DNA from 2 places in the Mesorhizobium sp. M0601 genome. Region 2 is predicted to be linked to the other one. Evidence: predicted binding sites of a transcription regulator. Region 2 holds the regulator's gene; the other holds the start of a gene.

Region 1 (4,421 bases), on a different contig from region 2:
GGTGGCCGGTAAAACGATCGCTTGGACCGGCGACGGCAACAACGTGCTGCATTCGCTGCTGGAGGCATCCGCGCGGTTCCATTTCAAGCTGAATGTCGCCGTGCCCGAGGGCAGCGAACCGGCCCAGAAGCATGTCGACTGGTCGAAAGCCAATGGCGGCAAGCTGAAATTCACCCGTTCGCCCGAGGAGGCCGTTCACGAGGCCGACTGCATCGTCACCGACTGCTGGGTGTCGATGGGCCAGGAGCACCGTGCCCGCGGCCACAATGTCTTCCTGCCCTATCAGGTCAATGCGGCACTGATGGCGAAAGCCAAGCCGGACGCGCTGTTCATGCACTGTCTGCCGGCGCATCGCGGTGAGGAGGTTACCGACGAGGTCATCGACGGACCGCATTCGGTGGTGTTCGATGAGGCCGAGAACCGGCTCCATGCCCAGAAGGCGGTCTTGGCCTGGTGCCTGGGCGCTTGATACGAGCCGCGGTGATCCGGGCCGTCCTGATCTGCGCCGCCTTGATCTGGGCCGCCTTGATCCGGGAGTTGGTGGTGCCTATCTCAGGCGCATCACGCAAATCGAGCGCGTCTCGTCGCATGCGCCCCGGAGGGCGGCATCGCCGCGCCCCGGAGCTTTGTCATGTTGGAAACTCATCAATTGGCTGAACATAAACCCAAGCTCGGCGAATTCGGCTACGCCGGCGACGACCATGTCGTGCCGTTCGAGGTCGGCCCGCTCGACGTGCGCGGTCGCACCGTCCAGCTCGGGCCGATGCTCGATGCTATTCTCAGCCGTCACGACTATCCCGAGCCGGTCGCCCGGCTCCTGGCTGAAGCCTGTGTGTTGACGGTATTGCTCGGAACTTCGCTGAAGTTCGAGGGCAAGTTCATTCTGCAGACCCGCACCGACGGGCCGGTCGACATGCTGGTCGCGGATTTCTCCACGCCGCACGCGCTGCGCGCTTATGCCCGCTTCGATGCCGACCGGCTGCAGGCTTTGACTTCTGCCGGCGAGACGTCACCGCAGACGCTGCTCGGCAGCGGCGTCCTGGCGCTGACCATCGACCAGGGCGCCCACACACAACGCTACCAGGGCATCGTCCAGCTCGACGGCGTCACACTGGAAGATGCCGCACGCACTTATTTCCGCCAGTCTGAGCAGATTCCGACCGACCTCCGGCTTTCGGTTGCCAAGCTTCTGACGCCCGGCGTCGGCGGTGCCCGCGAGCAATGGCGGGCCGGTGGCCTGCTGGCACAATTCCTGCCGCAGTCGGCGGAGCGCATGCGCGTACCCGACCTTCCCGGTGGCGATGGCGATCCGCGTGAGGAAATCCACGACCCGACCGACAATTCCTGGCAGGAGCTGCTGGCGCTGCTTGGTACTATTGAACCGACCGAGCTGATCGATCCGACGATCGGCGCCGAACGGCTGCTTTACCGGCTTTTCCACGAGCATGGCGTCCGCGTGTTCGGCGGGGTGCCGGTCGCCGACCAGTGCTCATGCTCGAGGGAGAAGATCCACGGCATCCTCGAAGGCTTTTCCGCCGAGGAGATCAGGGACAGCACCGAGGATGGCAGCATTCACGTCGCCTGCGAATTCTGCTCGAAGCAATATGACTTCGACCCGGCGGAGTTTGCAGCGGCCGGATGACGGCCGTCAATTGACGGTGCGCCGCATTCCCGGCAAGTCGAGCGAGAAGGCGGGGATGGCGACGTCGAACGTCTCGCCCCGTTTGTTGCGCATGGTGTAGTGCCCGACCATGATGCCGGACGGCGTCGAGAGCGGGCATCCAGACGTATACTGATAGCTGTCGCCGGGGTTGAGTCCGGGTTGCTCGCCGACGACCCCGGGGCCGCGCACTTCCTCGACCTTGCCGGTGCCGTCGGTAATGTGCCAGTAGCGCGACAGAAGCTGCACGAACTCATCCGACTGATTGTCGATGGTCACCTGATATCCCCAGACATAGCGGTTTTGCGGCGGGTCGGAGTGATCCTCCAGATAGAACGGCCTGACCTGCACTTCGATGTTGCGGGTGACGGCGCTGTACATAAACTGCTCCAAAGCAATGTAGATGGAACTTTCGACGCTCAGCGCAGTTTGATCAACGATGCGCGTCATCTCCTTGCCCGACTCGAGCGCAGGTGCCGAAAAACAATGTCATTTAAGTGACACATGACGATGATGGTGTGCAGGCTTGTGCCGGGCGACTCAGCGTTCTGTCGAATTGTTGAAAACGGCCGTCATGCGGCCGGCACTTCTGGAGTGACCAGATCTCGATGGAACCGACATTCGCAGCCGCCCTCCTTTCCATAGCCCTCCTTCTTTCAAATCTCGCCAGCATCCTGTTAGCTTCGCTGAAGCTGAAGCGACCAGCCAGGATCGCACCGCCCGCCAACGCGCCGCCGGTATCGATCGTCATCCCGGCACGCGGCATCGAGCCGTTTGCCGAAGAGACGCTGGAGCGCGCCTTCTCACTCGACTGGCCGCGCTACGAACTCATCTTCTGCGTTGCCCATGCCGACGACCCGGTGGTCAAGCCGATCACCGCCGCAATGGCGCGCTTTCCAGCTATTCGCGCCCGCCTTCTAGTCGGTGACGACCGCATCAGCGGCAATCCAAAACTCAACAATTGCGTGAAGGGTTGGGAAGCGGCGCATTATCGCTGGGTCATCCTTGCCGATTCCAATGTGCTTATGCCGAGCGACTACGTCCAGCAGCTGATGGCGGCATGGCGGCATGGCACTGGCCTCGTCTGCTCGACGCCGATCGGCTCACGGCCGGACAGTTTCTGGGGGGAGGTCGAATGCGCCTTTCTCAACACGCTGCAGGCACGCTGGCAGTACGCTGGAGAGGCGCTCGGCCTCGGCTTCGCGCAGGGCAAGAGCATGTTGTGGAACAAGCCGATGCTCGACGCCAATGGCGGCATCCGCGCGCTTGCCGCCGAGATCGCCGAGGACGCCGCCGCGACCAAGCTGGTCAACGGGCTCGGACTGCGGGTCAATCTTGTCGCCTCGCCCTTCGAACAGCCGCTCGGCCGGCGCACGCTTGGCGAGATCTGGTCGCGGCAGGCGCGCTGGGCGCGGCTGCGCCGCGTCACCTTCGCGCTGTTCTTCGCCCCCGAGATCCTGATCGGCGCGGCGCCGCCGCTGGTGCTTGCGCTGATCGCGGCGGCTGACGCCGGCGTCAGCCTGCCGGCAACCGCCATCGCCGTGCTGGTTGCGGCCTACCTGCCGGAATGCGCCTTGGCCTCGGCCAAGGGATGGCAGCTGTCGCTGCGCACCATCCCGGCGATGATGGCGCGAGACCTGATGCTTCCCGCCATTTGGGCGCGCGGATGGCTGAGCGGCGCCGTCGACTGGCGCGGCAATGTGATGACTATCCAGACCAAGGCCGTCGCGGAGCTGGAAGAGACCCCGTCCGGCGCCTGATCGGCGCGTCCCCGCTCGCCTCTGTTCGGCCAGCCCTTATCCGGCAACTCTCAGTGCCTGCTCGATGTCTTCGAGCAGGTCGTCGGCGTCCTCAAGGCCAACTGACAGCCTGAGTGTTCCCGGTCCGATGCCGAGCTCGGCGCGGGCCTCATCGGTCAAGTTCTTGTGCGTCGTCGTCGCCGGATGGGTGATCAGGCTCTTGGCGTCGCCGAGATTGTTGGAAATGAGCACGACGTCGAGTGCGTTCTGGAAGGCAAAGGCCGCCTGCTTGCCGCCCTTCACATCGAGGCAGATCAGCGTCGAGCCACCCGACATCTGCTTCTTGACCACGGCCGCTTGCGGGTGGTCGGCACGGCCAGGATAGATGACACGGGCGATTTGCGGGCGCTCGGCCAGGAAATCCGCGATGCGGCCGGCACTTTCCGTCTGCTGGCGTACGCGTAGCGGCAGCGTCTCCAGGCCTTTCAGCAGCGTCCAGGCATTGAAGGGCGAGAGGCTTGGGCCGGTGTGGCGGAAATAGTCATGCAGGTTCTCGTCGATCCATTTCTTGTCCGACAGAACGATGCCGCCAAGACAGCGCCCCTGGCCGTCAATATGCTTCGTGGCCGAATAGACGACGATGTGGGCGCCGAGCTGCAGGGGTTTCTGCTGCAAGGGCGTGGCGAACACATTATCGACGATCAGCCTGGCGCCGATCGAATTGGCAAGTGCCGCGACGGCGGCAATGTCGATCACTTCCAGCGTAGGATTGGTCGGGCTTTCCAGGAAGAACAGTTTGGTGTTCGGCTTGACCGCCTTTTCCCAATTGGCGATGTCGGTGCCGTCGACCAGCGTTGCCTCAATGCCGTATTTCGGCGCCAGCGTCTCGACCACCCAGCGGCAGGAGCCGAACAGCGCGCGCGCCGCCACGATATGGTCGCCCGCCTTGGCGCTGCACAGCAGTGCTGCCGTCACCGCCGCCATGCCGGATGCCGTGGCGCGCGCGTCTTCGGCTCCTTCCA
Region 2 (4,421 bases):
TCTTCATCATATCCTCCCTGCGCCGCGTACGGCGTGATCAATTGGCTCAAAGACCAGCTTAGAAGCTCTAATTTTTTCGAGCCTCGAAAAAATACTGGCCCGATCTCCGGCTGCTGTCAACATCGATTCTGATGGATTTTGATGACTCTGCGAGTTTTTTCGAGCGTCGGAATAAACGATGACAGCGCCACCTGCATCTGACACTATTTGCCTCATCCGACACTATTTGTCGGACATTACCGACGGCTTCCGGTTCATGAGCGGCCGCGGCAACCGGGAGGAAAGCAAAACAATGTCGGTCGGAATCCGCCATGACGATTTGCGCCGGCGCAACCGGGCGATGGTGATCTCGGCGGTGCGCCGGGCCGGCCAGCCATCGCGTACTGAGATCGCAGCTACCACCGGCCTCAGTCATTCGACCATATCGGCGATTTCTTCCGACCTGATACGGGAAGGCATCCTCGCCGAGAGCAAGCCAAGTGAGCCCGTTTCGTTGAAACGCGGTCGTCCGCAAGTCGGCCTCGCCCTCAACCCGGAAGCGGCGGCGGTGCTGACCGTGGTGTTGTCGCTGAATTTCCTTTCGGCCGCCATTATCGACTATACGGGACAGGTGGTCGCCGAGGAACAGCGCCGGCTGGACACGCTGACTATGCCGCGCGACGAGCTGATCCGTGAATGCATGGCCATCGTCCGGCGCCGGCTGCAGGATCCAGATCTTGACGTCCGCAGTGTCGCCCGCATCGCCCTGGCGATTCAGGGCATTACCGACTCCCCTGCACGCGCCATGCTGTGGTCGCCGATCACGCCGCAGACCGACATCGCCTTTGCCGATATGCTGGAGGACGAATTCGGCATCCCGGCAACGGTGGAGAACGACTGCAACATGATGGCGGTGGCTTTGCGCTGGCGCAATCCGGATCGCTATCGCGATGACTTCATCGCCATCCTGCTTTCGCATGGCATCGGCATGGGGCTGGTGCTGAAGGGCGAACTGTTCACCGGGACGCATTCCTCGGGCGGCGAATTTGGCCACATGATCCATCGTCCGGGCGGCGCGCTCTGCCGTTGCGGGCGGCGCGGCTGCATCGAGGCGTATGCCGGCAACTACGCCATCTGGCGCAACGCCAGGCAGATGAGCGAAGACAGCGAACCGGTCGCCGATGTCAGCGACGCCGACATGCGCGCACTGGCGGCCCGGGCGCGCGAGAAAGATGGGCCGGAACGCGAGGCCTACCGCAAGGCCGGCGAAGCGCTGGGTTTCGGTCTCGGCTCGCTGTTCGCGCTGATCGATCCGGCACCGGTGGCGATGGTCGGCGCCAGTGCCGCCGCCTTCGATCTGATCGAGCCGGCCTTGCGGAAGGCAATCGCCCAGACCGCCGGCGGCCAGCATTCAGGCTCGATCTCCTTCGATACAGAGCCGAACGAATTGCCTCTGATCCGCGAAGGCTGCGCGATGCGGGCGTTAAGCTTCGTCGACCAGGAGATTTTCGCGCCGGGCGCGCAAATGAGGCCCAGCGTCAGAAAGAACGTAGCCTGACCAGGCGGGTCAATCTTCCCTGATCGCATAGCCGGCGCCGCGGATGGTGCGGATGACATCCGGCATCCGGCCGTTGTTGACGGCTTTGCGCAGCCGCCCGACATGCACGTCGACGGTGCGTTCGTCGATGTAGATTGTCTCCCCCCAGACATTATCGAGTAACTGGCTGCGCGAGAAGACACGGCCCGGATGCCGCATCATGAACTCGAGCAGCCGGAATTCGGTCGGCCCGAGCCTGATTTCGCTCTTCTTGCGATAGACCCTGTGCGATTCGCGATCGAGCACGATGTCGCCGACCTTCAGCACGCTGGACAGCACTTCCGGCTTGGCGCGCCGCAGCAGCGCCTTGACCCTGGCCATGAATTCCGGTGTCGAAAACGGCTTGACCAGATAGTCGTCGGCGCCGGTCGAAAGACCGCGCACCCGGTCGCTCTCCTCGCCGCGCGCGGTCAGCATGATGATCGGCAGCCGCTCGGTTTCGGGGCGCACCCGCAACCGACGACAGAGCTCGATGCCGGAAACCGCTGGTATCATCCAGTCGAGCACCAAAAGGTCGGGCACATTCTCCTGCAAACGGATCTCGGCTTCGTCGCCGCGTGTCACCACCTCGACCTGGTAGCCTTCGGATTCGAGATTGTAGCGGAGCAGCACACCCAACGGCTCCTCGTCCTCCACCACCATTATGCGTGGTGCGATCATCGGCTGGGCACCCCCATCATGTCACCGGTGCGGACATTGTCGTTTCGTCCTGCTTCGGACGATTGACCGGCAATTGCTCGCCGGTCAGCACATAATACGCATTTTCGGCGATGTTGGTGACATGGTCGCCGATCCGCTCCAGATTCTTGGCGCAGAACAGCAGGTGCGTGCAAGCGGTGATGTTGCGCGGATCTTCCATCATGTAGGTCAACAGCTCGCGGAACACGGACGTGTATTTGACGTCGATGCGCTCGTCGGCGGCACGCAGCTTGGCCAACGCGGCCGCATCGCCTGCAGCATATTCCTCGATGACACCCTGCACCTGGATGAGAACCAGCTGCGCCATCGCGTCGATGGAATGCGACAGGTCCCGCGGCGTGGCGCTGAGGCCGACCGCACTCACGCGCTTGGCGATATTCTTGGCAAGGTCGCCGATGCGTTCGAGGTCGCCCGCCATGCGGATCGCTCCGACCACATGGCGAAGATCGTGGGCCATCGGCTGGCGTTTGGCGATCAGGGTGATGGCGCGGTCGTCCAATTCGCGTTGACGCGCATCCATGATGGCGTCGTCGGAAACGACGCGTTGCGCCAGCACGTTGTCGGAATTCAACAGGGCCTTGGTCGCCCCGCCGACCATCGAACCGGCGAGGTCGGCCATGTCGCGGATCAGCTTGCTGATCTGCTCGAGATCCTCGTCGAAAGAAGCGACTGTGTGTTCGCCCATGGTCCTGTCCTCATATGCATGATCGGAACGGCTCAGCCGAAGCGGCCAGTGATGTAGTCCTGCGTGCGCTTCTCGCGGGGCGACGTGAAGATCTTCTCGGTCCGGTCGAACTCGACCAGTTCACCCAGATACATGAAGGCCGTCTGGCGCGACACGCGCGCCGCCTGCTGCATGTTGTGGGTGACGATGACGATCGTGTAGTCGGCTTGCAATTCGTCGATCAGTTCCTCGATCTTGGCAGTCGACAGCGGGTCGAGGGCCGAAGCCGGTTCGTCGAGCAGAATGACTTCCGGCTTCACGGCCACGGTGCGGGCGATACAGAGCCGCTGCTGCTGCCCGCCGGATAGGCTCAAGCCGCTGGCGTTGAGCTTGTCCTTGACCTCGCTCCACAGCGCGGCGCGCTTCAACGCCTGTTCGACGCGGCCGTCCATCTCGGACTTGCCGAGGTTCTCGTAGAGCCTGACGCCGAAGGCGATGTTCTCGTAGATCGACATCGGGAACGGCGTCGGCTTCTGGAACACCATGCCGATCTTGGTCCTGAGGAGGTTGAGATCCTGCGACCGGTCGAGAATGTTCTTGCCGTCGAGCAGCACCTGGCCCTCGGCCGTCTGTTTTGGGTAGAGCTCATAGATGCGGTTGAATACACGCAGCAGCGTCGATTTCCCGCAGCCCGAAGGGCCGATGAAGGCCGTGACACTGCGCTCAGGCAGCGACAGGCTGATGTCCTTCAGCGCCTTGCTCTGGCCGTAGTAGAAGTTGAGATTCTTGACCTCGATCTTCGTCTTCTCGGCGACCGTTTCGGCCATCGTCATGTCTGGGGACAACATCTGTGTCATCTGTCCTCTCTGCGTCCGGTAAGGCTGCGGGCGAGGATGCTCAAGCCCAGAACCGTCAGGGTGATTATGAGTGCGCCGGTCCACGCCAGTTGCTGCCATTCCTCGTAAGGGCTGAGAGCGAACTGGAAGATGGTCACCGGCAGGCTGGCCATCGGCGCGTTGATATTGCTGCTCCAGAACTGGTTATTGAGCGCGGTGAAGAGCAGCGGCGCCGTCTCGCCGGAAATGCGTGCTATCGCCAGCAATATGCCGGTGACGATGCCGGACAATGCGGCGCGGTAGGCGACCGAACGGATCACCACCCAGCGCGGCGCGCCGATCGCGGCACCGGCTTCACGCAACGCGTTCGGCACCAGGTTGAGCATGTCTTCAGTGGTGCGCACGACCACCGGAATGACCAGGATGGCAAGCGCAACGGCGCCGGCAATGGCCGAGAAATGTCCCATTGGCCGCACCATCAGCTCATAGACAAACAAGCCTATGATGATCGACGGCGCCGACAACAGGATGTCGTTGATGAAGCGGACGACGGTGGTGATGCGCGAAAAGCGTCCATACTCGGCCATGTAGGTTCCCGCCAGCACGCCGATCGGCGTGCCGACGACAACGGCGATGATCGTCATCA

What was found. Region 2 encodes PhoB, which activates phosphate uptake and scavenging genes when phosphate is short. Its sites were predicted from a motif close to TGTCATNNANCTGTCAT; they were not measured.
Region 1: NKI41_RS22785 (ceramide glucosyltransferase) is a predicted target of PhoB. The motif match lies at 2,148-2,164, and genes of this name have one in related genera.

What each region holds. Positions count from the first base shown of each region.
Region 1 is NZ_JAMYQK010000029.1:2,697-7,117, forward strand. Features, by position in the region: gene argF (ornithine carbamoyltransferase) at 1-469, shown strand, start outside; gene NKI41_RS22775 (Hsp33 family molecular chaperone) at 632-1,642, shown strand; gene apaG (Co2+/Mg2+ efflux facilitator ApaG/CorD) at 1,649-2,041, opposite strand; gene NKI41_RS22785 (ceramide glucosyltransferase) at 2,269-3,420, shown strand; gene NKI41_RS22790 (O-succinylhomoserine sulfhydrylase) at 3,457-4,421, opposite strand, start outside.
Region 2 is NZ_JAMYQK010000043.1:15,564-19,984, forward strand. Features, by position in the region: gene xylF (D-xylose ABC transporter substrate-binding protein) at 1-7, opposite strand, end outside; gene NKI41_RS27510 (ROK family protein) at 293-1,537, shown strand; gene phoB (phosphate regulon transcriptional regulator PhoB) at 1,547-2,236, opposite strand; gene phoU (phosphate signaling complex protein PhoU) at 2,253-2,960, opposite strand; gene pstB (phosphate ABC transporter ATP-binding protein PstB) at 2,993-3,796, opposite strand; gene pstA (phosphate ABC transporter permease PstA) at 3,793-4,421, opposite strand, start outside.